Linked DNA regions of Kineosporia succinea. The main gene of each other region encodes a partner of the protein of the gene in region 2 in a complex. Links are inferred from orthologs where the notes say so. Each region holds a gene or a part of one and is shown on either strand. Other genes may lie near its edges. The genes, in order: hisF and hisH.

Region 1 (6,875 bases), 4.7 Mb from region 2 along the record:
CCGGCGCGAGCGGATGACCTGGATCAAGCCGTCGTTCCGGTGGATGATGTACCGCTGCGGCTGGGCCCGTAAGGACGGCCAGGAGCGGGTTCTCGCGATCAGACTGACGCGGGCCGGCTTCGAGGAGGCCCTGACCCGGGCCGGCCTGAGCCACTTCGTGCCCGAACTGCACGGCGACGAAAGGGATTTCCGGCGGTTGGTGCGGGAACGCCCGGTGCGGGTGCAGTGGGACCCGGAACGCTCGCCGTCACTCGCCCCGGTCGATCACCGGTCGATCACCGGTCGATCACCGGTCGATCCAGATCGGTCTGGGAGCCCCCGTGGTGCCCGCCTACGTCGACGAATGGACGCTGTCGGTCACGGATGTCACGCCCCTCGCCCACGAGATCCACGAACTGGTGCGGCAGGACGAGACCGCCCGGGCCCGGGCGCTGCTGCCCGTCGAGACGCCGTACGACCTGCCGGAGCCGATCGCCCGCCCGCTCGGGGCGACGCAGGCCTGATCACCGCCGGAAAGCGGCCGTGATCAGGCCTGTTCGCCGTCAGACCGGCTGCCTGGCCGGCTGCGACGTCTGACTGCGCCACGACGCGTACATGCGCCGGTAGGGCTCGCAGCGTTCCAGCAGTTCCAGGTGGTGCCCGGCGTCGGCGACCTCACCGCGGTCGACGACCACGACCAGGTCGGCGGCCTCGGCCGTGCTCATCCGGTGGGCGATCGTCACCGAGGTGCGGCCCCGGGTGACGCCCTCGAGCGCGGCCTGCAGCTTGACCTCGGTGGCCGGGTCGACGGCCGACGTGGCCTCGTCGAGCACCAGCAGGTCAGGATCGGCCAGGTAGGCCCGGGCCAGCGCCAGCAACTGCCGCTCCCCCGCCGACAGCGACTCGCCGCGCTGACCGACCGGGGTGTCCAGCCCTCGCGGCAGCCCCTGCGCCCACTCCAGCAGACCCAGCTCGGACAGCGCCTTCTCGACCTGCTCACGGGTGGCGCCCTCACGGCCCCAGGCGATGTTGGCCGCCAGGTCCAGATCGAACAGGAACCCCTCCTGCGGCACCATCACGATCCGCGAGCGCAGGTTGGCGAAACTGATCTCGCGCAGGTCGGTGCCGTCGATCAGCACCCGGCCACCGGTCGGGTCCATCAGCCGGGTCAGGAGCTTCGCCAGCGTGGTCTTGCCCGAACCGGTCTCGCCGACCACGGCCACCCGGGCCCGCTCGGGGATGCTCAGGCTCACGTCACGCAGCACCGGCTCACCGCCCGGGTAGGCGAACGTGACGTGTTCGAACCGCACCCCGATCGGGCCCCGGGGCAGGCTCGTGCCCTTCTCGCCCGGGTCGACGATGTCGGCCTCGGTGTCGAGGATCCCGATCACGCGCCGCCAGCCGGCCGCCGCGTTCTGCAGCTCGTTCAGCACCTCGGTGCCCATCTGCACCGGCATGGTGAACAGCTGCACGAGGAACAGCACGGCCAGCAGCTCGCCCAGGCTGATGCCCCCGTTCACGCCCAGCGCGATGCCCGCCACCACGACGGCCGCCACGACCAGCCCGGACACCAGCACGCCGCCGGTGAACGACACGGCCACCAGCATCTGCGCGCGCACGGCCGAGCGCCGGTGCGTCTCGATCGCCGTGTCGATGCGCTGCTGCGTGCGGCCCTGCACGGCGTAGGCCCGGATCGTGTCGGCCCCGACCACGGCCTCGGAGATCGAGCCGAGCATGTCGCCGACCCGCTCACGCACCCGGCCGTAGGCCACCGAGACCCGCCGCTGCAACGGCCGCACGATCACGAACAGCGGCAGGAAGCAGGCCCAGACCAGCAGGGTCAGCTGCCACGAGTAGACCGCCATCACGATCGTGGCGATGAGCAGCTGCCCGGCCGAGAGCACCAGCAGCAGACCGCCCCACTGCACGAAGGTGGAGATCGTGTCGACGTCGGTGGTGACCCGGGCGACCAGGGCACCACGGCGCTCGCTGTTCTGGGTCAGCACCGAGAGGTCGTGGATGTGCCGGAAAGCCTTCACCCGCAGCGTTCTCAGACCGGACTCGGTGGCCCGGAACAGCCGCACGTTGCTGACGTACGAGCAGATCGCGGTGACCACCAGCGCCACCGCGACCGTGCCGACCAGCCCGAGGACCAGGCCCAGCCGCACCCCGCCGTCGCCGGAGATCCCGCGGTCGATGGTCTGCTGGACCGCGATCGGCACCAGGATGCGCCCGCAGGTCGCCACCAGCGCCAGGAACAGCGTGAACCAGACGCCCTTCACCAGCTCGGGCGAGATCTCGACGCCGCGCCGCAGCACGTGCCAGGCACCCGCCCGCGCCACGCCCTCGGTCGCAGGAACACTCATCGCCGCGTCATCTCCGTCAGGTCGTCCAGGTCGTCCAGATCGTCGAGGTCGTCGCCGGACGGCTCGCCGGGACCCACCGGCCCACCCGGCTGCTCGTCGTCGTGGTCGTACGCCGTCACCAGCCGCCGGTAGCCCTCGCTGCGCACCAGCAGCTCGGCGTGCGTGCCGCGGTCGGCGATGCGGCCGTTCTCCAGGTAGGCCACCTCGTCGGCGAGCGCGATCGTGGCCCGCCGGTAGGCGATCACCACGACCGTCACCGAGGCCCCGTCGGACGTGTCGTCCAGCCCGGCCAGGATCTCCGCCTCGATGCGCGGGTCGATCGCCGACGTCGCGTCGTCGAGCACCAGCAGCCGCGGCCGCCGCACCAGGGCCCGCGCCAGCGCCAGACGCTGCCGCTGCCCGCCGGACAGGTCGGCACCCCGCTCACCGATCACCGTGTCGATGCCGTGCGCCAGGTGTTTCACGAAGCCGTCGGCCCGGGCCACCGTCAGCGCCCGCCACACGTCGTCGTCGCTGAAACGGGTGTCCCCCAGCGTCACGTTGTCGCGCACGCTGTCGTTGAACACGAACGTGCCCTGCGGCACCAGCGCCGACAGCTCCGCGACCCCGCCCGGGCGCAGGTCGCGCACGTCGGTGCCGTCGAGCCGGATCGTGCCCTTGGCCGGGTCGACCAGCCGCACCAGCAGCGTGGCCAGCGTCGACTTGCCCGAACCGGTGGGCCCGACCAGCGCCAGCGTGCGGCCCGGGCGGATGCTCAGGTCGATGTCGTGCAGCACCTCGTAGCGCTCGCCGGCGTCGTCGACATAGGCGTACGCGACCTCCTCGACCTCGACCCCGACCGCTCCCCCGGGTGCGGGCTCCGCCGGGCCGTAGGGCATAGCGTCGGTCTCGGCCAGCACCGCGCTGGTGCGCTCCCAGCCCACGACCGTGCGCGGGATCTCGCCCAGCACCCAGCCCATCGACCGCAGCGGGAACGCGACCAGGCTCAGCAGGTAGGCCACCTGAACCACGTCACCGGTGTTCGCGTGCCCGCCCTGCACCCGCCAGGCCCCGACCGCGAGCACGGTCAGCGTGCCCAGCGTCGGGATCGCCTCCATCAGCGGGTCGAACGCCGCGCGCAGCCGCCCGGCCCGCACGTTCGCGACCTTCAGACGGTCGGCGGTGACCGCGAACCGGGCCGTCTCCGAGGCCTCGCGGCCCAGGCTCTTCACCACGGCCGCCGCCTCGAGGCTCTCGTGCGCCACCGAGGAGACCTCGCCGCGCTCGGCCTGCGCCCGCGTCACCGCCGGCGACATGTACCGCTGGTAGACCGCGTTGAGCAGCACCACCCAGGGCAGCACGAGCAGACCGGTCAGGCCCAGCACCGGGTCGGCCACGATCATCGCGACCGACGCCACCAGCAGCATCACCACCACGCCGATCGCCATCGGCAGCGGCGCGAACACCTGCCACGTGGCCTCGACGTCGGCGTTCGCGTTGGACAGCAGCACCCCGGCCGGATGCCGGTGGTGCCACTCCAGCGGCAGACGCAGGTACTGCCGGGTGAGCAGCCGCCGGTAGCGGGCCTGCAGCCGGAACGAGGTGAGCCCGGCCGCCACCCGGCGCCCGACCACCCCGACCGCCGTCAGCACCGCGACCCCGGCCAGCACCAGCCCGGTGACCAGAAGGTCGTGCCCACTGATGCGCCCCTGCTCGAAGGCGGGCGCGAGCACCCGGTCGGTCAGCCGCCCGAGCACCCAGCCGCCCCCGGCGGTGCCCGCTCCGTACAGCGCCGACATCAGCACGGCCACCGAGAAGATCGCCGGCTCCTGACGGATCCCGATGCCGATCACCCGCAGACCACGCAGCAGCGTGCTTCTCTCCCGCTCTCCGGCCTTTTCCGGGCCGGCCCGCTTCACCACGCGGGAACCTCCTGTCAACGTCCGTGGACGCATTCGCAACAATCGCGGGCAGACGTCCGCCTGCCCGCGAGAAAAGACGCTAGAGGCCACCACCGACAGAATCGGCGGCCGACGAAACCGGCATACCCACGCCTCGTCGACGGACTCCACCTGTGTCAAGGTGAGCTCATGCCCTCGCATTCCGCAGCGGAACGTCAGGCCCTCGCCGACGCCCTCGCGCAGGCCGGGCCCGGCGCCCCCACCCTGTGCACCGGCTGGACCACCACCGACCTCGCCGTCCACCTCGTCGTGCGGGAGGGACGTCCCCACGTCCGCGTCGCCGGCGTCCTCGGCCCGTTGAAGAAGTGGTCGGCGCAGCAGCAGGAAGCCCTCGCCGCGCGCGACTTCGACGAGCTCGTCACCACCGTGCGCAACGGCCCGCCCCGGCTGTCGCCGTTCGGCCTGCCCGGCGTCGACGAGCGCGCCAACCTGCTCGAGCACTTCGTGCACGGCGAGGACGTGCGCCGCGCCACGCCCGGCTGGGAACCACGCCCGCTGCCCGGTGAGCGTCAGGCCGCGTTCTGGAAGAACATCGCCGGGCCGTTCGGCCGGCTCATGGTGCGCAAGGCCGACGTGCCCGTCAGCCTGCAGGTTCCCGGGGGCGAGCCGCACGCGCTGAAGAAGGGCACCGGCCCGGGCGTCACGCTCGTCGGGGAGCCCGGCGAACTGGCCATGTACCTCTTCGGCCGCAAGGAGCACGCCCGCGTCGAGTTCCTCGGCGACGAGGCCGCGGTCGCGCGCTTCCGCGAGACCCCCATGCGCACCTAGGCCCTGCCCGGGACCCTGATGACGGACGCGCCGGTCGGCTCACGCCGACCGGTCACCGCAGCGGGACGAACCGGGAGGGCCAGTGCCCCAGCGGACCTCAGCGGCCCCCAGCGGCCCTCAGCGGACCGAGACCCCGCCCGCCCGCAGCGCGTCCTTCACGTCACCGATCGTCAGCTGGCCGAAGTGGAACACGCTCGCCGCCAGCACCGCGTCGGCCCCGGCCGCGACCGCCGGCGGGAAGTGCTCCACCGCGCCGGCCCCACCGCTGGCGATCAGCGGCACCCCGACCTCGTCACGCACCAGCCGCAGCAGCTCCAGGTCGAACCCGGCCTTCGTGCCGTCGGCGTCCATCGAGTTCAGCAGGATCTCACCGGCCCCGAGCTCGGCGCCGCGCGCGGCCCAGTCCACCGCGTCGATGCCCGTGCCCTTGCGGCCACCGTGCGTGGTGACCTCGAACCCGGACGCCGTGACCGTGCCCGGCGGGCAGCGCCGCGCGTCCACCGACAGCGTCAGCACCTGCGCCCCGAACCGGTGCGCCACCTCCGCGATCAGCTCCGGCCGCTGGATCGCCGCCGTGTTCACCCCGACCTTGTCGGCGCCCGCGCGCAGCAACCGGTCCACGTCGTCGACCGACCGCACACCACCGCCCACGGTCAGCGGGATGAAGACCTGCTCGGCGGTGCGGGACACCACGTCGTACATGGTCTCGCGCCCGGACGAGGAGGCCGTCACGTCGAGGAACGTCAGCTCGTCGGCGCCCTCCGCGTCGTAACGAGCGGCGAGCTCGACCGGATCCCCGGCGTCCCGCAGGCCCTCGAAGTTGACGCCCTTGACGACGCGCCCGGCGTCGACGTCCAGACAGGGAATGACTCGCACGGCAACCGGCACGCCCGACAGCGTAGTGTCCGCCGGATGAGCGGCGTGACCTCCCCCGACGAGCCCGGGCAACCGGACCGACCCGACCGGCCCGGCCAGCCGCAGGGCCCCGGGCACCCCGACCACCTCGCCGCGCTGCGCGACCTCCTCGAACGCACCCGCCGGGCGGGCCCCCGCCAACGGGCCACCACCGTCCTGGCCGTCGACGGGCCCAGCGGCTCCGGGAAGTCCACCCTCGCCGACCGTCTCCACCGCGTCCTCCAGCAGGAGAACCAGGACGTCACCCTGGTGCGCGTCGAGGACCTCTACCCCGGCTGGGACGGACTCGAGGCCGCGATCGACCGCCTCGCCGACGAGGTCCTCGCCCTCCTCAGCCGCGGCGAGAGAGCCCGCTTCGCCCGCTGGGACTGGACCGCCGACCGTTATGGGACAGTTCAGGACGAAGTGCCCGTCAAAGAGGTGACCATCGTCGAGGGAGTCGGCGCCGGAGCGCTCGCCGCCGCCCCCTTCGTGCACGCTCTCGCCTTCGCGGACGCCCCTGAACAGGTCAGACACACCCGCGCGATGGCCCGGGACGGGGAGGGCTACCGGCCCCACTGGGAACGCTGGGCCGCCCAGGAACGGGCCTACTTCGCCCGCGAACGGCCGCACGAGCGGGCGGATCTGGTGCTGCTTCCAGGTTCCGTCCAGGCTCGCGCACTACCCTGACGGGCGTGTCCAAGCGCGGTGACAGCTCTGTGACGTCGTGGCAGCCCTGGGTGGGGCCGGTGGTCCGCCTGCTCGCCGGTGGGGTGTTCCTCTACACCGGCTGGGCCAAGATCCAGGACATCGACGACACCATCCGATCGGTGCGCAACTACCAGCTGCTGCCCGAGGCGGTCGTGCCCACCGTCGGCACGGCCCTGCCGATCGTCGAGCTCATCCTCGGTGCGCTGCTGGTGGTGGG
Region 2 (15,705 bases):
CGCGCTGCAGATCATGCCGTCGGACGTGTGCCCGTACGTCTTACGCGCGGCGATCGTGAAACCACCGGGCAGCACGGCGCCGGGCAGACAGACGACGACCAGGTCGTCCTTGAGGAAGTTACCCGCGCCGCAGACGATCCCGCGCGGCTCCGCCTCACCGACGTCGATCGAGCACCAGCGGATCGTCTTGCCGTTCTTCTGCGGCTCGGGCGTGAAGTCCAGCACCCGGCCGACCACCAGGGGGCCGGTGACGTCGCCGCCGTGCACCCCTTCTTCTTCCAGGCCGACCTTGACCAGGTCGGCGGCCACCTCGAGAGCCGTTGTGCCCTGCGGCAGTTCGACGTACTCGGCCAGCCACGTCAGTGGGGCGCGCATCAGGCCTCCATTCCGTAGTGCAGGCTGAACCGCACGTCGCCCTCGATCATGTCGCGCATGTCTTCCACCCCGTTGCGGAACATCAGCGCCCGCTCGATACCGGCGCCGAAGGCGAACCCGGTGTAGACGTCCGGGTCGATCCCGGCCGCGCGCAGCACGTTCGGGTTGACCATTCCGCAGCCCAGCCACTCGATCCAGCCGGTGCCACCGCAGGTGCGGCAGTCGTCGCTCTTGCCGTCACACACGAAGCAGCGCAGGTCGAGCTCGGCACTCGGCTCGGTGAACGGGAAGAACGCCGGGCGCAGCCGGGTGGTGACCTCACGGCCGATCAGGGTGCTGGCGAAGTGCTGCAGCGTGCCCTTGAGATGAGCCATGGTCAGGCCCTTGTCGACGGCCAGGCCCTCGATCTGGCTGAAGACCGGGGTGTGCGTGGCGTCGAGCTCGTCGGTGCGGAACACCCGGCCGGGCACCACCACGTAGATGGGGGGCTCGCGGTCGAGCATGGTGCGCGCCTGCACCGGCGAGGTGTGGGTGCGCAGCACCAGACCCGCGTCGACCGGGTCGGCGAAGAACGTGTCCTGCATCTGGCGGGCCGGGTGGTCGGGACCGAAGTTCAGGGCGTCGAAGTTGAACCAGTCGGCCTCGACCTCCGGACCCTCGGCAACCTCCCAGCCCATCGCCACGAAGATGTCGGCCATGCGCTCCGAGACGGTCGAGAGCGGGTGACGGGCCCCGGCCGGGCGGTGCTCGGCGGGCAGGGTGACGTCGACCGACTCCTCGACCAGCACCCGCGCGTCGCGCTCGGCCTCCAGCTCGGCCTGACGGCCGGCCAGCGCCTTGTTCACCTGGCCACGTGCCTTGCCGACGCGCTTGCCGGCCTCGGCCTTCGCGGCCGGCGGCAGCGCGCCGATCTCGCGGTTGGCCAGGGCCAGGGGGCTGCGGTCGCCGGCGTGGTCGAGCCGCGCCTGCTTCAGGGCCTCGAGGCTGTCCGCCGCGGCGAAGGCAGCCAGTGCCTGCGCGACGTATCCGGCCAGGGTGTCCTCGGAGAGCACCGCGACCTCCACCGGGTCGTAGTCCTTGGTACTCACAATGCGATCCTCACGTGCTTCATCGTCTCAGACGGCGGCCAGTGAATTTCTCGCCTGGCCGTAGGGCAGGAGTGAGTGACGGCGGAACCCGGCCTTCGCGTTCTAGGCGGGGTCCGCCTCGGTAAATCGGCGCGGTTCGGCACTGGTCTCGGCCCGGTGTTCGGCCCGGTGTTCGGCCCGGTGTTCGGCCCGGTGTTCGGCCCGGTGTTCGGCCCGGTGTTCGGCCCGGCGTTCGGCTCGGTGCTGGGCGCGGGCCGTGGCGTAGAGACAGACGGTGGCCGCCGTGCCCAGGTTCAGGCTCTCGGCGCGGCCGTGCACGGGCACCCGCACCACGGCGTCGGCCAGGTCGCGGTCGGCCTGCGGGAGGCCCCAGGCCTCGTTGCCGAACACCCAGGCCACGGGGCTCTCGAGGTGAGGGGAGCCGATGACGGACGACGCGGTCACCCCGGTGGCCCCGGTCGTCCCGGTCACCTCGGTCGCCTCGGTCGCCTCGGTCGCCTCGGTAGCCCCGGTCGCCTCGGTCGCCCCGGTCGCGCGGTCCTCGGCGTCGTCGGCCAGGTCGTCCAGGTCGTGGTCGCCCGCCCCGTCGGCCGCGAGCACCTGCAGCCCGGCGTCTTTCAGGGCCTTCACGGCCTCGTCGAGCGGGACGCCGACGACCACCGGCAGGTGGAACAGGCTGCCGGCGGTGGAGCGCACACACTTGGGGTTGTGCACGTCGACGCTGGAGTCGGTGAGCACCACGGCATCGGCCCCGGCGGCGTCGGCGGCCCGGATCACGGTGCCGGCGTTGCCCGGATCGCGGACCTGACTGAGAACGGCCACCAGCCGGGGCTTCTCAGCGAGCACGGCGGCGAGCGGAACGGTGATCAGGTCGCACACCGCGAGCAGGCCCTGCGGGGTGGTGGTGCCGGCGCCGGCCAGCATGGCGGCCAGCACCTCGTCGGTGACCAGTCGCGGCCACACACCGGAATCGGCGGCGGCGTCGAGGATCTCGGGATGGCGGTCGGCAGCGTCGGGAGTGGCGTACAGCTCTCTCAACGCACCCGGCGCCTCAGGTGCCGATGCGCTCCCGGGCGACCGGTGCGTGCGCGATCGGGCCCTGGCAGCGTGCTCGGCGACCGCCTCACGCACCGCCTGCGGGCCCTCGGCCAGGAACCGGCCCGCTCGCTGACGCGCGGAACGCCCGGACAGCCGGGCCACCGCCTTCACCCGGTCGGACCGGGGGTTGGACAGCAGCTCGGGTGCCGGGCGTTCCGTCGTCATGTTCGTGTCGCTCTTTCACGAGCCCTGCACGGGCGCGCGAAGTCGGCCTCAGGCCGCGGTGGTGCCCGCGGTCGCCGGGAGGGCGTCCTTGGCCAGCTTGACGAGCGCGGCGAACGCGGCCTCGTCGTTCACGGCCAGCTCGGCCAGCATGCGACGGTCGACCTCGATCTCAGCGGCCTTGAGGCCCTGGATGAAGCGGTTGTACGTCATGCCGTTCAGGCGGGCAGCAGCGTTGATGCGCTGGATCCACAGCTTGCGGAAGTCACCCTTGCGCGCACGACGGTCGCGGTACGCGTAGACGAGCGAGTGGGTGACCTGCTCCTTGGCCTTGCGGTAGAGGCGCGAGCGCTGGCCACGGTAACCGCTGGCGCGCTCCAGAACCTCGCGACGCTTCTTCTGGGCGTTGACTGCCCTCTTCACGCGTGCCACGTGAGTACTCCTTGTTTCTGATCACCGGCCGGAACCGGTGACGGGGGTCTGTGAAGGGGGAAAATCAGCGGCCGAGCAGGCGCTTGGCGGCGCGCAGGTTGCCGTCGGCAACGGGCTCGTCGGACGCCAGGCGGCGGGTGCGGCTGGAGGGCTTGCCCTCGAACAGGTGGCGGCGGTTGGCCTGCTCGCGCATGAGCTTGCCGCTACCGGTCACCTTGAACCGCTTCTTCGCACCGCTGTGCGTCTTGTTCTTCGGCACGTCTGTGTCTCCTCATCGATCCGCCGGCGGAAGTTCCGCCGGCGGAAGGTGGATCGGGACCGGGCGGAGCGCACACTTTCGTGAATCCGCCCGGTCACCTGCTGTCTGGCTCAGCCTCCGCCGGTCAGGCGTCGGCTGCTGTCTCCTGTTCGGAGGAAGCCGGCTTGGGGGCTTCCTCCGGTGACTTCGCGTCTGCCGCGGCCGCCGGAGCGGGGCGCGGGGCAGGACCCGGAGTCGGCCGCGGGCCGGGGCCCGGGGTGGGACGCGGGCCGGGGCCCGGGGTCGGACGAGGGCCACCGGCCGCGAACGGACGCGGCCCGGGGGTGGGACGCGCGCCCGGAGCGGGAGCCGGACGAGCACCGGCGGCCGGCGCCGAGGCGCCTGCTCCCGGGGCGACCGCCGGACGCGGGGCCGAGGCGGGACGACCGGCCGGGGCACCGGGACCGGCAGCCGCCGGACGCGGGGCACCGGTCGGCGCGGGACGGTCGGTGCGGGGGCCACCGGGACGGTCGCCGCTGTAGGGCGGACGCGAACCGGCCGGACGGTCACCACGGGGGCCACCGGGACGGTCGCCGTAGGGCGGACGCGAGCCACCCGGGCGGTCACCACGGGGGCCACCGGGACGGTCACCACGATCGCCGCGGTCACCGAAACGGTCACCGGACGGGCGGGACGACGAACTCGAGTACGCGGGGGCGCCGGCCGGAGCGGCGGCAGCCGGGGGCAGCGGCGCGCGCTTGATGAAGATCGGCTCGTCGTCGCTCTCGGCGTCGCTGTCGGCGGTGATCGCCTCGGCGGCGGCGGCAGCGGCGGCCGCGGTCTTCTCGGCGGCGGCAGCAGCCTCTTCGCGGCGCTTCTCCTGCCGCGCGGCCCGCTCCTCGGCGAGCTGGTCCTTCTGCTCGGCCTTGGCCTCGGTCTTCTTCTTGTGCGGGCCGATCACCATGACCATGTTGCGGCCGTCCTGCTTGGGGTTGCTCTCGATGTAGCCGTCCTCGGCGACATCTCCAGCCATCCGCTGCAGCAGGCGGTAGCCCATCTCCGGGCGCGACTGCTCGCGACCACGGAACATGATCATGACCTTGACCTTGTCACCGGCCTCGAGGAACCGGACCACGTGACCCTTCTTGGTCTCGTAGTCGTGCGGGTCGATCTTCAGGCGGAGCCTGATTTCCTTGAGGACCGTGTGGGCCTGGTTCTTGCGGGCCTCGCGATCCTTGATCGCGGACTCGTACTTGAACTTGCCGAAGTCCATGAGCTTGCAGACCGGCGGCCGCGCCTGCGGGGCGACTTCGACGAGGTCGAGGTCGGCCTCCTGGGCGAGACGCAACGCGTCTTCTACCCGGACGATGCCGACCTGCTCCCCGTTGGGGCCGACCAGCCGCACCTCTGGGACGCGGATACGGTCGTTAATCCGGGGCTCGCTGATGTGTGACTCCTTCGTACGGTCTCGGAGACCGCCGGCAAACAGGAGAAGGCTCCCGAATGCAGGCGCTCGGGAGCCTCAATAACGGTCACTCGGCGAGTGAATATTCCACCCGCCGTGCAGCCTCACCTGGTTAGGGCGAGGGGCTCCTCCTGGTCGGGAGGAGCGGACCGGGACCCGCTGCCATGGCTGGCGACGGGTGGGAGAGACTCCACTTGGCGCACCGGATCATGTTCTTGCCCTCACCTTGCGGCTCAGTCGAGGACATGACTCGGTCGGTCAGCTGCCAGGATAACAGCACTCGGACGGTGGTCGCGACCGAGGCGCTGGTCAGGCCTGTTCGGGCCCGATCGCGAACAGACCGGGCGCACGAACAGACCGGGCGCACGAACAGGCCTAGACCGAGCGCACCGCCAGCCGCACCGACTCGGTGCGCTCGGTCACCACCTGATCGGTGAGCAGCAGCTCGCCGATCCGGCCGGTGGTGGCGCGCAGCTGCTCCCGGTCGAGGCCCGGAGGCAGGCCGAGCACGACCACCAGACCGGCCTCACCGTCGGGCTCGCAACGGTGCGCCCTCACCTCGGGCACGGCCCGCACCAGGGCGGCGATGCCGGCCAGCAGCTCCGGGTCCTGCGCGGGCGGCAGCCAGTCGCGGCCCTGCGCCACCGCCCAGACCGCCGGGCGGGGCAGCTCGACCGCGGCGCCGGCCGGGTCGATGACGATGCGCGGGCACTCCTCCACCACTGCGGCCTGCGCGGCGCGGGCGGCCTCGACCGGCACCGGCCGGGCCCGCGGGTTCCAGGTCTGCAGCGCCTCGACGCTGGTGAAGACCGGCAGGACGCGCGCCTCGTCGTCGCCCACCAGGGTCACCAGGGCCATGTCGGCGCTCTTGTCCCCCTGCGAGGCGACCAGGTCGGCACCGTCGTCGCCGAGCACCGCGACGATCGGGACCATCGCGCGGGTCGGGGCCCAGGCCCGGGTGATCGCCACCAGGTCGCCCGTGGCCAGCGCGGCGATCAGCGCCGGGTCGGCGCTGCCGTCGTCACCCGGGAAGGGCTGCGCGGTGAGGGTGCGGCCGGCCCACGGGGTGCCGGCCGAGTCGGTCAGGTTGTCGTCGTTGGTGCCGTGCGCCATGTTCGACCATCTCCGATCGGCGTCGTCAGCCGGCCACGCGAAGCGCCTGCTCGAGCGTGAAAGCGCCGCTGTAGAGCGCCTTCCCGACGATGGCCCCCTCCACCCCGACCTTGGTCAGGGCCCGCAGGGCGGCGATGTCGTCGAGGGTCGAGATGCCGCCGGAGGCCACGACCGGCTTGCTGGTGCGGCTGCACATCTCGGCCAGGAGGTCGAGGTTCGGCCCCTGGAGGGTGCCGTCCTTGGTGACGTCGGTGACCACGTAGCGGGCGCAGCCGTCGTCGTCGAGGCGGGTCAGGGTCTCCCACAGGTCGCCGCCCTTGCTGGTCCAGCCACGCCCGGCCAGCTCGGTGCCGCGCACGTCGAGGCCGACGGCGATGCGGTCGCCGAACTCGGCGATGGCCTTGCGGGTCCAGTCCGGGTTCTCGATGGCGGCCGTGCCCAGGTTCACCCGCGCGCAACCGGTGTCCATGGCGGCCCGCAGACTCGCGTCGTCGCGGATGCCGCCGGACATCTCGACCTTCACCCCGAGCCCGCTGAGCTCGGTGACGACCCGGGTGATCAGCTCCCGGTTGCTCCCCCGGCCGAACGCGGCGTCGAGGTCGACCAGGTGCAGCCACTCCGCGCCCGCCCGCTGCCAGTTGAGGGCGGCCTCGAGTGGGTCGCCGTAACCGGTCTCGCTGCCGGCCTCGCCCTGGGTGAGGCGCACGGCCTGGCCGTCGACCACGTCGACGGCGGGCAGGAGCTCGAGCTTGCCGGGCGGGGTCGGGTCGAGGTCAGACATGAGGGAACCTTCCGGGTGGTCGGCCGGGGCAGCCGGCCGGTTGAAGTCGGCGTCCACGCTATCGCGGCCCGAACGCGGTGGTGCACGGCCTCGGACCGGCGGTCCGGCGAGCGCGGTCGAGGGAGGATGACGTGGTCACCTCGACGCCGGCCCGGCCACCGGTCCGGTGACCCGGGAGTCCGGGCGACCGCGTCGTCCGCCGTTGAACGCCTGCCGCAACGGCTCTCAGACCGTGGCCAGCCAGTTGCGCAGCAGCTGGATGCCCGCGTCACCGGACTTCTCCGGGTGGAACTGCGTGGCCGTGAGCGGGCCGTTCTCGACGGCGGCGACGAACCGGCCGCCGTGCTCGGACCAGGTGACCAGCGGCGGCTTGAGCACCGCCAGCGGGTCGCCGGGCGAGGGGAGCTCCCACTTCTGCACGGCGTAGGAGTGCACGAAGTAGAAGCGCTCGTGCTCGATGCCGGCGAAGAGCCGGGTGTCGTCGGGGGTCTCGACGGTGTTCCAGCCCATGTGCGGCACCACCGAGGACGGCAGCAGCTCGACCGTGCCGGGCCACTCCCCCAGGCCCTCGACGTCGTCGCGCCCGAACTCGGAGGACTTCTCGAACAGCACCTGCAGACCCACGCAGATCCCCAGCACCGGACGGCCACCGGCCAGGCGACGGCCGATCAGCCGGTGCCCCCCGACCGCGCGCAACTGCTCGGCGACCGATGCGAAGGCACCCACGCCGGGCACCACGAGCCCCTCCGCGTCCAGCGCGCGATGGAAGTCGGCGGTCAGCTCCACCTCGGCACCGGCGCGCTCCAGCGCGCGGACGGCGGAGCGGACGTTGCCGGAGCCGTAGTCCAGCACCACGACCTGGGGTGAAGTCATGACGGCAAGTCTAGGGCCGGGCCGCGTTCATGCTGCGGCCCGGCCCTGAATCCGGCGCTGGATACCGAAGCTCAGCCCTTGCGGCCCGACTTCACCGCGCGGCGGTACTCCTTGTTCAGGTTCGCGATGCTGACGAACGGGATCTCCTTGGGGCACGACACCGTGCACATACCGGTGTTGGTGCAGCCACCGAAGCCCTCCGCGTCCATCTGCTCGACCATGTTCAGCACCCGCGACTCGCGCTCCGGCTGGCCCTGGGGCAGCAGGTTGAGGTGCGTGACCTTGGCCGAGACGAACAGCGAGGCCGAGCCGTTGGGGCAGGCCGCCACGCAGGCGCCGCAGCCGATGCAGGTCGCGTTGGCGAACGCCTCGTCGGCGTCGGGCTTGGGGATGCGGGTGCTGTTGCCCTCGGGCGCGGAACCGGTGGGGGCGGTGATGTAGCCACCCGCGCCGATGATCCGGTCGAACGCGCTGCGGTTGACCACCAGGTCTTTGATGACCGGGAAGGGCGCCGCGCGCCACGGCTCGATGATGATCTCCTCGCCGTCCGAGAAGGCACGCATGTGCAGCTGGCAGGCGGTGGTCTGCTCGGGACCGTGCGCCTCACCGTTGATCACGACGCCGCAGCTGCCGCAGATGCCCTCCCGGCAGTCGTGGTCGAACGCCACCGGGTCCTCACCGTCGAGAATCAGCTTCTCGTTGAGGGTGTCGAGCATCTCCAGGAACGACATGTCGGGCGAGACGCCGTCGATGTCGTAGGACACCATCGCGCCGGCGTCGGCGGCGTTCTTCTGCCGCCAGATCTTCAGCTTGAGCTTCATCAGGTTTCCTTACCGATCAGATCAGGCGTAGCTGCGCTGGGCCGGGTGGACGTAGTCGAAGATCAGTTCTTCCTGGTGCAGCACCGGGTCTCCGCCCGTGGTGCCGAACCGGCCCTGACCGCCGTACTCCCAGGCGGCGACGAACGAGAACTTGTCGTCCTGCCGGGCGGCCTCACCGTCGGGCGTCTGGCTCTCCTCGCGGAAGTGGCCGCCGCACGACTCCTCCCGCATCAGCGCGTCGATGCACATGAGCTCGCCGAGCTCGATGAAATCGGCGACCCGGTTGGCCTTCTCGAGCGACTGGTTGAGCTCGGCCCCGGTGCCGGGCACCTTGACCCGCTTCCAGAACTCGTCGCGCAGGTGGCGGATCTCGCTGATCGCCTTGCGCAGCCCGGCGTCGTTGCGGGCCATGCCGCAGTAGTCCCACATGATCTGGCCGAGCTCCTTGTGGAAGGAGTCGACCGTGCGGTCGCCGTTGATCGAGAGCAGCTTCTCGATGCGCTCCTTCACCAGCGTCTCGACCTCGACCACGTCGGGGGCGTCGGTGGGGACGGCGGCGAACTTGTTGCTGGCGATGTAGTGGTTCACCGTGTTCGGCAGGATGAAGTAGCCGTCCGACAGGCCCTGCATCAGCGCCGAGGCGCCGAGGCGGTTGGCGCCGTGGTCGGAGAAGTTGGCCTCACCGGCGGCGAACAGGCCCGGGATGGTGGTCTGCAGGTCGTAGTCCACCCACAGCCCGCCCATGGTGTAGTGCACGGCCGGGTAGATGCGCATCGGCTGCTTGTACGGGTTCTCCGCGGTGATGCGGGCGTACATGTCGAAGAGGTTGCCGTACTTCTCGCGCACGGTGTCCTCGCCCATCCGCGCGATCGCGTCGGCGAAGTCGAGATACACACCCTGACCACCCGGGCCGACACCGCGGCCCTCGTCGCAGACGTTCTTGGCGGCGCGGGAGGCGATGTCCCGCGGCACCAGGTTGCCGAACGCCGGGTAGATGCGCTCGAGGTAGTAGTCGCGCTCGTCCTCGGGGATCTGCTCCGGCGGGCGGTTGTCGCCCATCTGCTTGGGCACCCAGATCCGGCCGTCGTTGCGCAGCGACTCGCTCATCAGGGTGAGCTTGGACTGGTGGTCGCCCGAGCGCGGGATGCAGGTCGGGTGGATCTGCGTGTAGCAGGGGTTGCCGAAGTAGGCGCCGCGGCGGTGAGCCCGCCAGATCGCGCTGGTGTTCGAGCCCTTCGCGTTCGTGGACAGGAAGAAGACGTTGCCGTAGCCGCCGGTCGCCAGGACGACCGCGTCACCCAGGTGCGTGGACAGCTCACCGGTGACCAGGTTGCGGGCCACGATGCCGCGGGCCCGGCCGTCGACGATGATCAGGTCGAGCATCTCGTGGCGGGCGTGCATCTCCACGTTGCCGGCGTCGATCTGCTTGCTCAGAGCCTGATAGGCGCCGATGAGCAGCTGCTGCCCCGTCTGGCCGCGGGCGTAGAAGGTGCGCTGCACCTGCACACCGCCGAACGAGCGGGTGTCGAGCAGGCCGGAGTACTCGCGGGCGAAGGGCACACCCTGCGCGACGCACTGGTCGATGATCTTCACGCTGTTCTCGGCGAGGCGGTGGATGTTCGACTCCCGGCCCCGGAAGTCGCCGCCCTTCACCGTGTCGTAGAACAGGCGGTAGACCGAGTCACCGTCGTTGCGGTAGTTCTTCGCGGCGTTGATGCCACCCTGCGCGGCGATCGAGTGCGCGCGGCGGGGCGAGTCCTGGAAGCAGAACTGCACGACGTGGTAGCCCTGCTCGGCCAGCGAGGCGCCGGCGGCGCCCCCGGCCAGGCCGGTGCCGACCACGATGACCTTGTGCTTGCGGCGGTTGGCCGGGTTCACCAGCTTGGCGGCGAACTTGCGGCGCTCCCAGCGGGTCTCGATGTCCCCGTCCGGGGCGGCCGGGTCGGTGAGACCGGTGCCGACGCTGTAGAACTCGCCCTCACCGACGAACTTTGTGGAGTCGGACATCTCAATCCACCAACCCGAAGACGACGCTGTAAGGAATCAGGAGGAAGCCGAACGCGATGACGAGCGCGAAGGCGACCGCGAAAGTGCGGAAGGCGGCCGTGGTCGCGCGGTTCCAGCCCAGGGTGTTGGCCGCGCTCCAGAGGCCGTGCCAGATGTGCATGCACAGCGCGACCATGGCCAGCGTGTAGAACACGACGTTCCACCACTGGTCGAACCCGGCGGTGATCCGCTCGTAGGGCTCGTTGGTCGCGGCCGGGTTCACCGTGCCGGTGGTCATGTCGAGGATGTGCCAGATGATGAAGAGCAGCAGCGTGACGCCGCCCCAGCGCATCGTCGAGGTGGCGTAACCACCCTTGCGCCTGGCCACGTACTTGACCGGCCGGGCCTTCACGTCGTGGCGCGACAGCGTGATCGCGGCCCAGATGTGCAGGACCAGGGCGACCAGCAGCACGACGCGCATGATCCACAGGAACCACATGTGGTGGAGCGCCGGCTCACCGATCGTGCGCAGCCAGTGCGCGTACTCGTTGAACTCGGTCTCCCCGAAGAAGATCTTCAGGTTGCCGATCATGTGCACGACGACGAACCCGAGCATGATCAGGCCGGTGACGGCCATGATCATCTTCCGCCCGATGGTCGAGCGGTGCAGGGTGCCGAATCCCGTCACTCGCGGGTTCTTGCTGAGCGTCTCTACCACGAGTGGCAAGGTAGGCCCTAGAGGCTGATTAGGTCCAAGAGATGATGCGTTGGTTGTCGATAGCCCAGGACTATCAACCTGGTTACCCTGTGCTGGTGCAACTACAGCAGCTCGTGTATTTCCTCACGGTCGCGGAAACCAAGCACTTCACCCGGGCGGCGCAGCTGCTGGAGATCGCCCAGCCCTCGCTCTCGCAACAGATCCGGGCGTTGGAAGCATCACTCGGGGCCGAGCTCTTCGACCGGGTGCGCGGCAACATCACGCTCACCCCGGCCGGCGAGGCGCTGCTGCCGATCGCCCAGCGGATCACCGCCGACGTGGATTCCGCGCGCCAGGAGGTACGGGAGCTGGTCGAGCTGCGCAGCGGGCGGGTGCGGCTGGGGGCGACGCCGAGCCTGCTGACCGGTCTGGTGCCGGAGGTGGCGCGGCGCTACCGCCGTCGGTACCCCGCGATCCGGCTGGTGCTGCAGGAGAGCGGATCGCGTGACCTGGTGGCCAAGACCGCCTCGGGCCTGATCGACCTCGCGCTGCTCGTGCTCCCCCTGCACGCCGACGACCCGGCGCTGGAGACCGTTCCTCTCCTGCGCGAGGACCTGGTCGTGGTGTCGTCCACGCGCGACCCCGCCCCCACCGACGGCCGGCCGATCGCGATCGCGCAGCTGCGGGGGCGTCCGCTGGTGATGTTCCGCAAGGGCTACGAGCTGCGGGACGTGACCGTGGGGGCCTGTCGCCGGGCCGGTTTCGCGCCGACGCTGGCGGTCGAGGGCGGCGAGATGGACGCAGTGCTCAGCATGGTCGAGGCCGGGTTGGGACTGGCGGTGGTGCCGAGCACGGTGGTGGCCGGGAAGTCGGTCACGCACCGGGTCACGCCGATCGCGGCTCCGGGGCTCTCGCGCACGATCGGTCTCGCGCACCGGCGGGGCGCACAGCCGTCGCGCGCGGCGCAGGAGCTGCGCGCCGAGCTGCTCGGTTACCTGGGCACGGCCTCGGTCGACGGCACGCTGCCGCAGGGCACCGAGTTGATCGCCCCTTCCTGACCACCAGACACCCATGGGGGACGCGTCGGCCTCCTGGTGCCGACGCGTCCCCCATGGGTCTGGCTGGCTTCTGGGGTCTAGAGCGCACCCTTGGTGCTCGGGATGCCGGTGACCCGGGGATCGGGCTCGACCGCGACGCGGAGCGCGCGGGCGACGGCCTTGAACTGCGCCTCGACGATGTGGTGCGGGTCGCGACCACCGAGGACCCGCACGTGCAGGCCGATCGAGGCGTGGTGCGCGAGCGTCTCGAGCACGTGGCGGGTGAGCGAGCCGAGGTAACGGTCGCCGATCTGCACGTACTGCTGGCCCTCGGGCTCACCGGTGTGCACGCAGTACGGACGGCCCGACACGTCGACCACGGCCTGCGCGAGCGCCTCGTCGAGCGGGACCAGCGCGTCACCGAAGCGGCGGATGCCGGCCTTGTCGCCCAGGGCGATCTTCAGCGCGTCGCCGATCGCGATCGCCGTGTCCTCCACCGTGTGGTGGGCGTCGATGTGCAGGTCGCCCTTGGTGTTCACGGTCAGGTCGATGAGCGAGTGCTTGGACAGGGCGTTCAGCATGTGGTCGTAGAAACCGACCCCGGTGCTGATGTCGGCCTTGCCGGTGCCGTCCAGGTCCAACTCGACGACGACGCTGGACTCACTGGTCGTCCGCTCGATCCGGGCGGTGCGGGACATGCGTGGGTCTCCTTGTTTCGTCAGGGGTCCTGCTCAGACAGCCACGGGCGCGTCGAGCAGCGAGTCGGCCAGGGCGTCGAGGAACTTCGTGTTCTCGGCCGGGGTGCCCGCGGTGACCCGGAGGAATCCGGCCAGTCCGACGTCCCGGATCAGCACCCCGCGCGAGAGCAGCGAGCGCCACACCGCCTTCTCGTCGTCGAAACCGCCGATCAGCACGAAGTTCGCGTCGCTCGGGGCGGGCTTGAGACCGAGCTCGGTGACCGAGGCCACGATGCGGTCGCGTTCGGACTTGATCGTCTCGACGGTGTCGAGGAGCACGTCGGAGTGCCAGAGCGCGGCCTGGGCGGCGGCCTGGGTGAGCGAGCTCAGGTGGTAGGGCAGGCGCACCAGGCGGATCGCGTCGGTGACCGCGGGGTGGGCGGCCATGTACCCGAGACGCACTCCGGCGAGCGCGAAGGCCTTGCTCATGGTGCGGCTGACGATGAGACGCTCGCGGCCGGGCAACAGGCTCAGGGCGCTGGGCGTGCCGGAGCGGGCGAACTCGTGGTACGCCTCGTCGACGATGAGGATGCCGTCGGTGGCGGCGTAGGCGGCCTCGACCAGGGCGAGGTCGAGCGCGGTGCCGGTCGGGTTGTTGGGCGAGCACAGGAACGTGACGTGCGGCCGGTGCACCCGGATCTGCTCGACGGTCTCGTCGATGTGCAGGTCGAACTGGTGGGGGTCGTCGGCCGCCTGGCCGTCGAGGCCGCGCCGGCCGTCGACCCAGGTGGCGCCGGTGCCGGTGCTGATGATCGGGTGCATCGAGTAGCTCGGGGTGAAGCCGAGCACCGTGCGGCCCGCGCCCGCGAACGCCTGGAGCAGCTGCTGGAGCACCTCGTTGGAGCCGTTCGCGGCCCACACCTGCTCGGCCTCGAGGTCGTGACCGAGGTAGTTGGCCAGATCCTCGCGCAGGCCGGTGAACTCGCGGTCGGGGTACCGGTTCAGATGGCGGGCCTGCTGGCGCACCGCATCGAGGATGGCCTGGACCACCTCGCCCGGGACGTCGTGACTGTTCTCGTTGGTGTTCAGCCGCACCGGGACCTCGAGCTGCGGCGCACCGTAGGGGGTGCGTCCGCGCAGGTCGTCACGCAGGGGCAGACGGGCGAGAACCTCGGCCCTGGACTCTTCGCTCACGGAGGGGAGTCTAACGACGACGGATGACACCGACGCGTGTCGGCTTCGTGTCGCGCTCGTCTCGGCCCGTTTGTGCCTGATGTTCCCTAGAGTGGCCTGGTCGCGCGGGGTGTCAGGTTTGGAGCAAGGTGAACGAGGGCAGGATCGCGGTTCTCGCCGCCGGGTGGGCCTTCCGGCGTCCCCAGCTGGCGGCCCGCTTCCAGCGGCTGACCGGTGGCGACCGCTCCGAGGCCTACCTGACGTCGCGGGTGCTCACCCTGCCGGAGGCCTCCGAGCTGGTCGAACTGGGCTGGACGCCCGCCGACCTGCACCGGCTGGTGCGGTACGAGCGTCCGCGCTGGCTGGTGCCCGATCCGGTCGCCGTCACCCGCGACAACCCCGATCCGGACGCCCCGGAACGCAGCTGGTACCCCTACGACGATCGGCCCGATCTCCCCCGCCGCCGCGACCTGGCCTTCGAGCACGTGGTGACGTGGGCCCGGCTGCGCCCCTCGGACCAGGCCTGGCTGGCCGGCATCACCTCGATCGAGGTGCGGTGGCTGGGGATGCCGCACGTGATGGAGACCGTCGAGCCCTACCTCACGTCGCCGCTGGACATCGACGCGGGAACGGTGCTGCTGCAGGGACGGCGTTACGTGCCCTACTCCCTGTTCGAGGCGGCGGTGACGGCGCGCGGTGGGCTCGACGGGCTGCGCGACGAGTGGATCGGCGAGGTGCTGAGCGGGCACTGGATCCACGAGGTGCCGGAATGGGAGACGGTGGGCTGGATCTCGCACCCGGCCCAGGCCCCGCTGCTGTTCTCCCCCGCGTCCGGGGGGCGTGACCCCTCGGAACGCTGGGCCCGCTGGCACCCGGTCGCCTCCCGGGCCGGCGCCGACGGCATCCACCCGGCCGACTGGTGGGCCGCCGGCTTCAGCGTCGAGGAGGCGTTGCGGGCGTTCGAGCGGGGACGCGTGCCCGAACGGTCACGCCTGGCGGCGATGGCCGTCGTGCGGGGCACGGCGCCGAGGGACTGAGACGCGGGCGACGGGTGCGCGTGCGGGGTCCGGGACCGGGCCTAGAGGCCGAGCGTCGTGACGCTGTAGTCCCAGAGCCGTTCGGCGGCCTGCGGATCCAGGGCGTGGGCCGAGACCCCGTGCCGGGCGCCGATCCGGCCGAGCGGAGCCTCGGCGCAGTCGTCGAAGTACGTCCCGGTGACGCCGGCGACGAGCGGTGAAGCGGCCAGCAGCACCGAGGTGGCGGCGCCCTCCTCGACGCTCTTCCAGCGCAGTTCCTCACCACCGGCCGCCGCCGCGGTGCGCAGGGCCTCCAGTTCCTCGTCGCTCACGTGGCGCTGCAGGTTGGTGCGGATGCCGCCCGGGTTCAGGGCGTTCACGGTGATCCCGTCGGCCGCCCAGCGCTTCGCGCCCTCCACGGCGAAGAGCACGTTGGCGGTCTTCGACTGGCCGTAGGCCGTCCACGGTTCGTAGGCACGGCGCTCGAAGTGGATGTCGTCGAAGTCGATGCCCGCCCGGTGGTGCGCGCTGCTGCTGACCGCGACGACGCGGGCCCCGTGCGCCGCGGCGAGGGCGTCGTGCAGCCGGACCGCGAGCGCGAAGTGGCCGAAATGGTTGGTGGCGAACTGCGATTCCCAGCCCTCGGCGGTGCGGGACAGGGGGCTGGCCATCA

The links.
Region 1: the proteins of hisH (region 2) and hisF are in contact, whole or in part, in a crystal structure (PDB 6RU0), measured with the Thermotoga maritima proteins. The link is inferred for Kineosporia succinea from one-to-one orthologs. Residues at the interface, in WP_004080484.1 of Thermotoga maritima: Asn15, Arg18, Arg22, Arg117, Leu118, Pro119, His120, Met121, Gly122, Trp123, Asn124, Asn134, Gly135, Tyr136, Tyr138, Val140, Tyr158, Glu180, Lys181, Ser182, Ser183, Lys184, Ile185; in WP_004080486.1 of Thermotoga maritima: Met1, Leu2, Ala3, Arg5, Ser40, Glu41, Asp45, Glu46, Ala70, Glu71, Ile73, Asp74, Ile75, Pro76, Phe77, Asp98, Lys99, Ser122, Gln123, Glu161, Thr195, Leu196, Asn247, Arg249, Glu251.

The regions. Positions count from the first base shown.
Region 1 is NZ_JAUSQZ010000001.1:1,016-7,890, forward strand. Bases 4,057-6,875 are described here. They hold hisF (imidazole glycerol phosphate synthase subunit HisF), read right to left. Parts: upstream 5,942-6,875; coding sequence 5,171-5,941; downstream 4,057-5,170. Other genes in these bases: J2S57_RS00020 (ABC transporter ATP-binding protein), read right to left, coding at 4,057-4,279; J2S57_RS00025 (TIGR03085 family metal-binding protein), read left to right, coding at 4,415-5,053; J2S57_RS00035 (nucleoside/nucleotide kinase family protein), read left to right, coding at 5,966-6,637; J2S57_RS00040 (DoxX family protein), read left to right, coding at 6,643-6,875. Also shown: J2S57_RS00010 (DUF4291 family protein), read left to right, coding at 321-503; J2S57_RS00015 (ABC transporter ATP-binding protein), read right to left, coding at 543-2,345; more of J2S57_RS00020, read right to left, coding at 2,342-4,056.
Region 2 is NZ_JAUSQZ010000001.1:4,687,640-4,703,344, reverse strand. Bases 5,802-8,682 are described here. They hold hisH (imidazole glycerol phosphate synthase subunit HisH), read right to left. Parts: upstream 7,626-8,682; coding sequence 6,978-7,625; downstream 5,802-6,977. Other genes in these bases: J2S57_RS20400 (fumarate reductase/succinate dehydrogenase flavoprotein subunit), read right to left, coding at 8,468-8,682; J2S57_RS20405 (succinate dehydrogenase/fumarate reductase iron-sulfur subunit), read right to left, coding at 7,697-8,446; priA (bifunctional 1-(5-phosphoribosyl)-5-((5-phosphoribosylamino)methylideneamino)imidazole-4-carboxamide isomerase/phosphoribosylanthranilate isomerase PriA), read right to left, coding at 5,997-6,752; J2S57_RS20420 (SseB family protein), read right to left, coding at 5,802-5,971. Outside these bases: pheT (phenylalanine--tRNA ligase subunit beta), read right to left, coding at 1-375; pheS (phenylalanine--tRNA ligase subunit alpha), read right to left, coding at 375-1,463; J2S57_RS20440 (TrmH family RNA methyltransferase), read right to left, coding at 1,566-2,726; rplT (50S ribosomal protein L20), read right to left, coding at 2,775-3,155; rpmI (50S ribosomal protein L35), read right to left, coding at 3,220-3,414; more of J2S57_RS20420, read right to left, coding at 5,234-5,801; more of J2S57_RS20400, read right to left, coding at 8,683-10,453; J2S57_RS20395 (succinate dehydrogenase cytochrome b subunit), read right to left, coding at 10,455-11,075; J2S57_RS20390 (LysR family transcriptional regulator), read left to right, coding at 11,246-12,187; imidazoleglycerol-phosphate dehydratase HisB, read right to left, coding at 12,265-12,864; J2S57_RS20380 (histidinol-phosphate transaminase), read right to left, coding at 12,898-14,037; J2S57_RS20375 (hypothetical protein), read left to right, coding at 14,166-15,053; J2S57_RS20370 (SDR family NAD(P)-dependent oxidoreductase), read right to left, coding at 15,095-15,705. UniProt on the Escherichia coli protein: IGPS catalyzes the conversion of PRFAR and glutamine to IGP, AICAR and glutamate. The HisH subunit catalyzes the hydrolysis of glutamine to glutamate and ammonia as part of the synthesis of IGP and AICAR.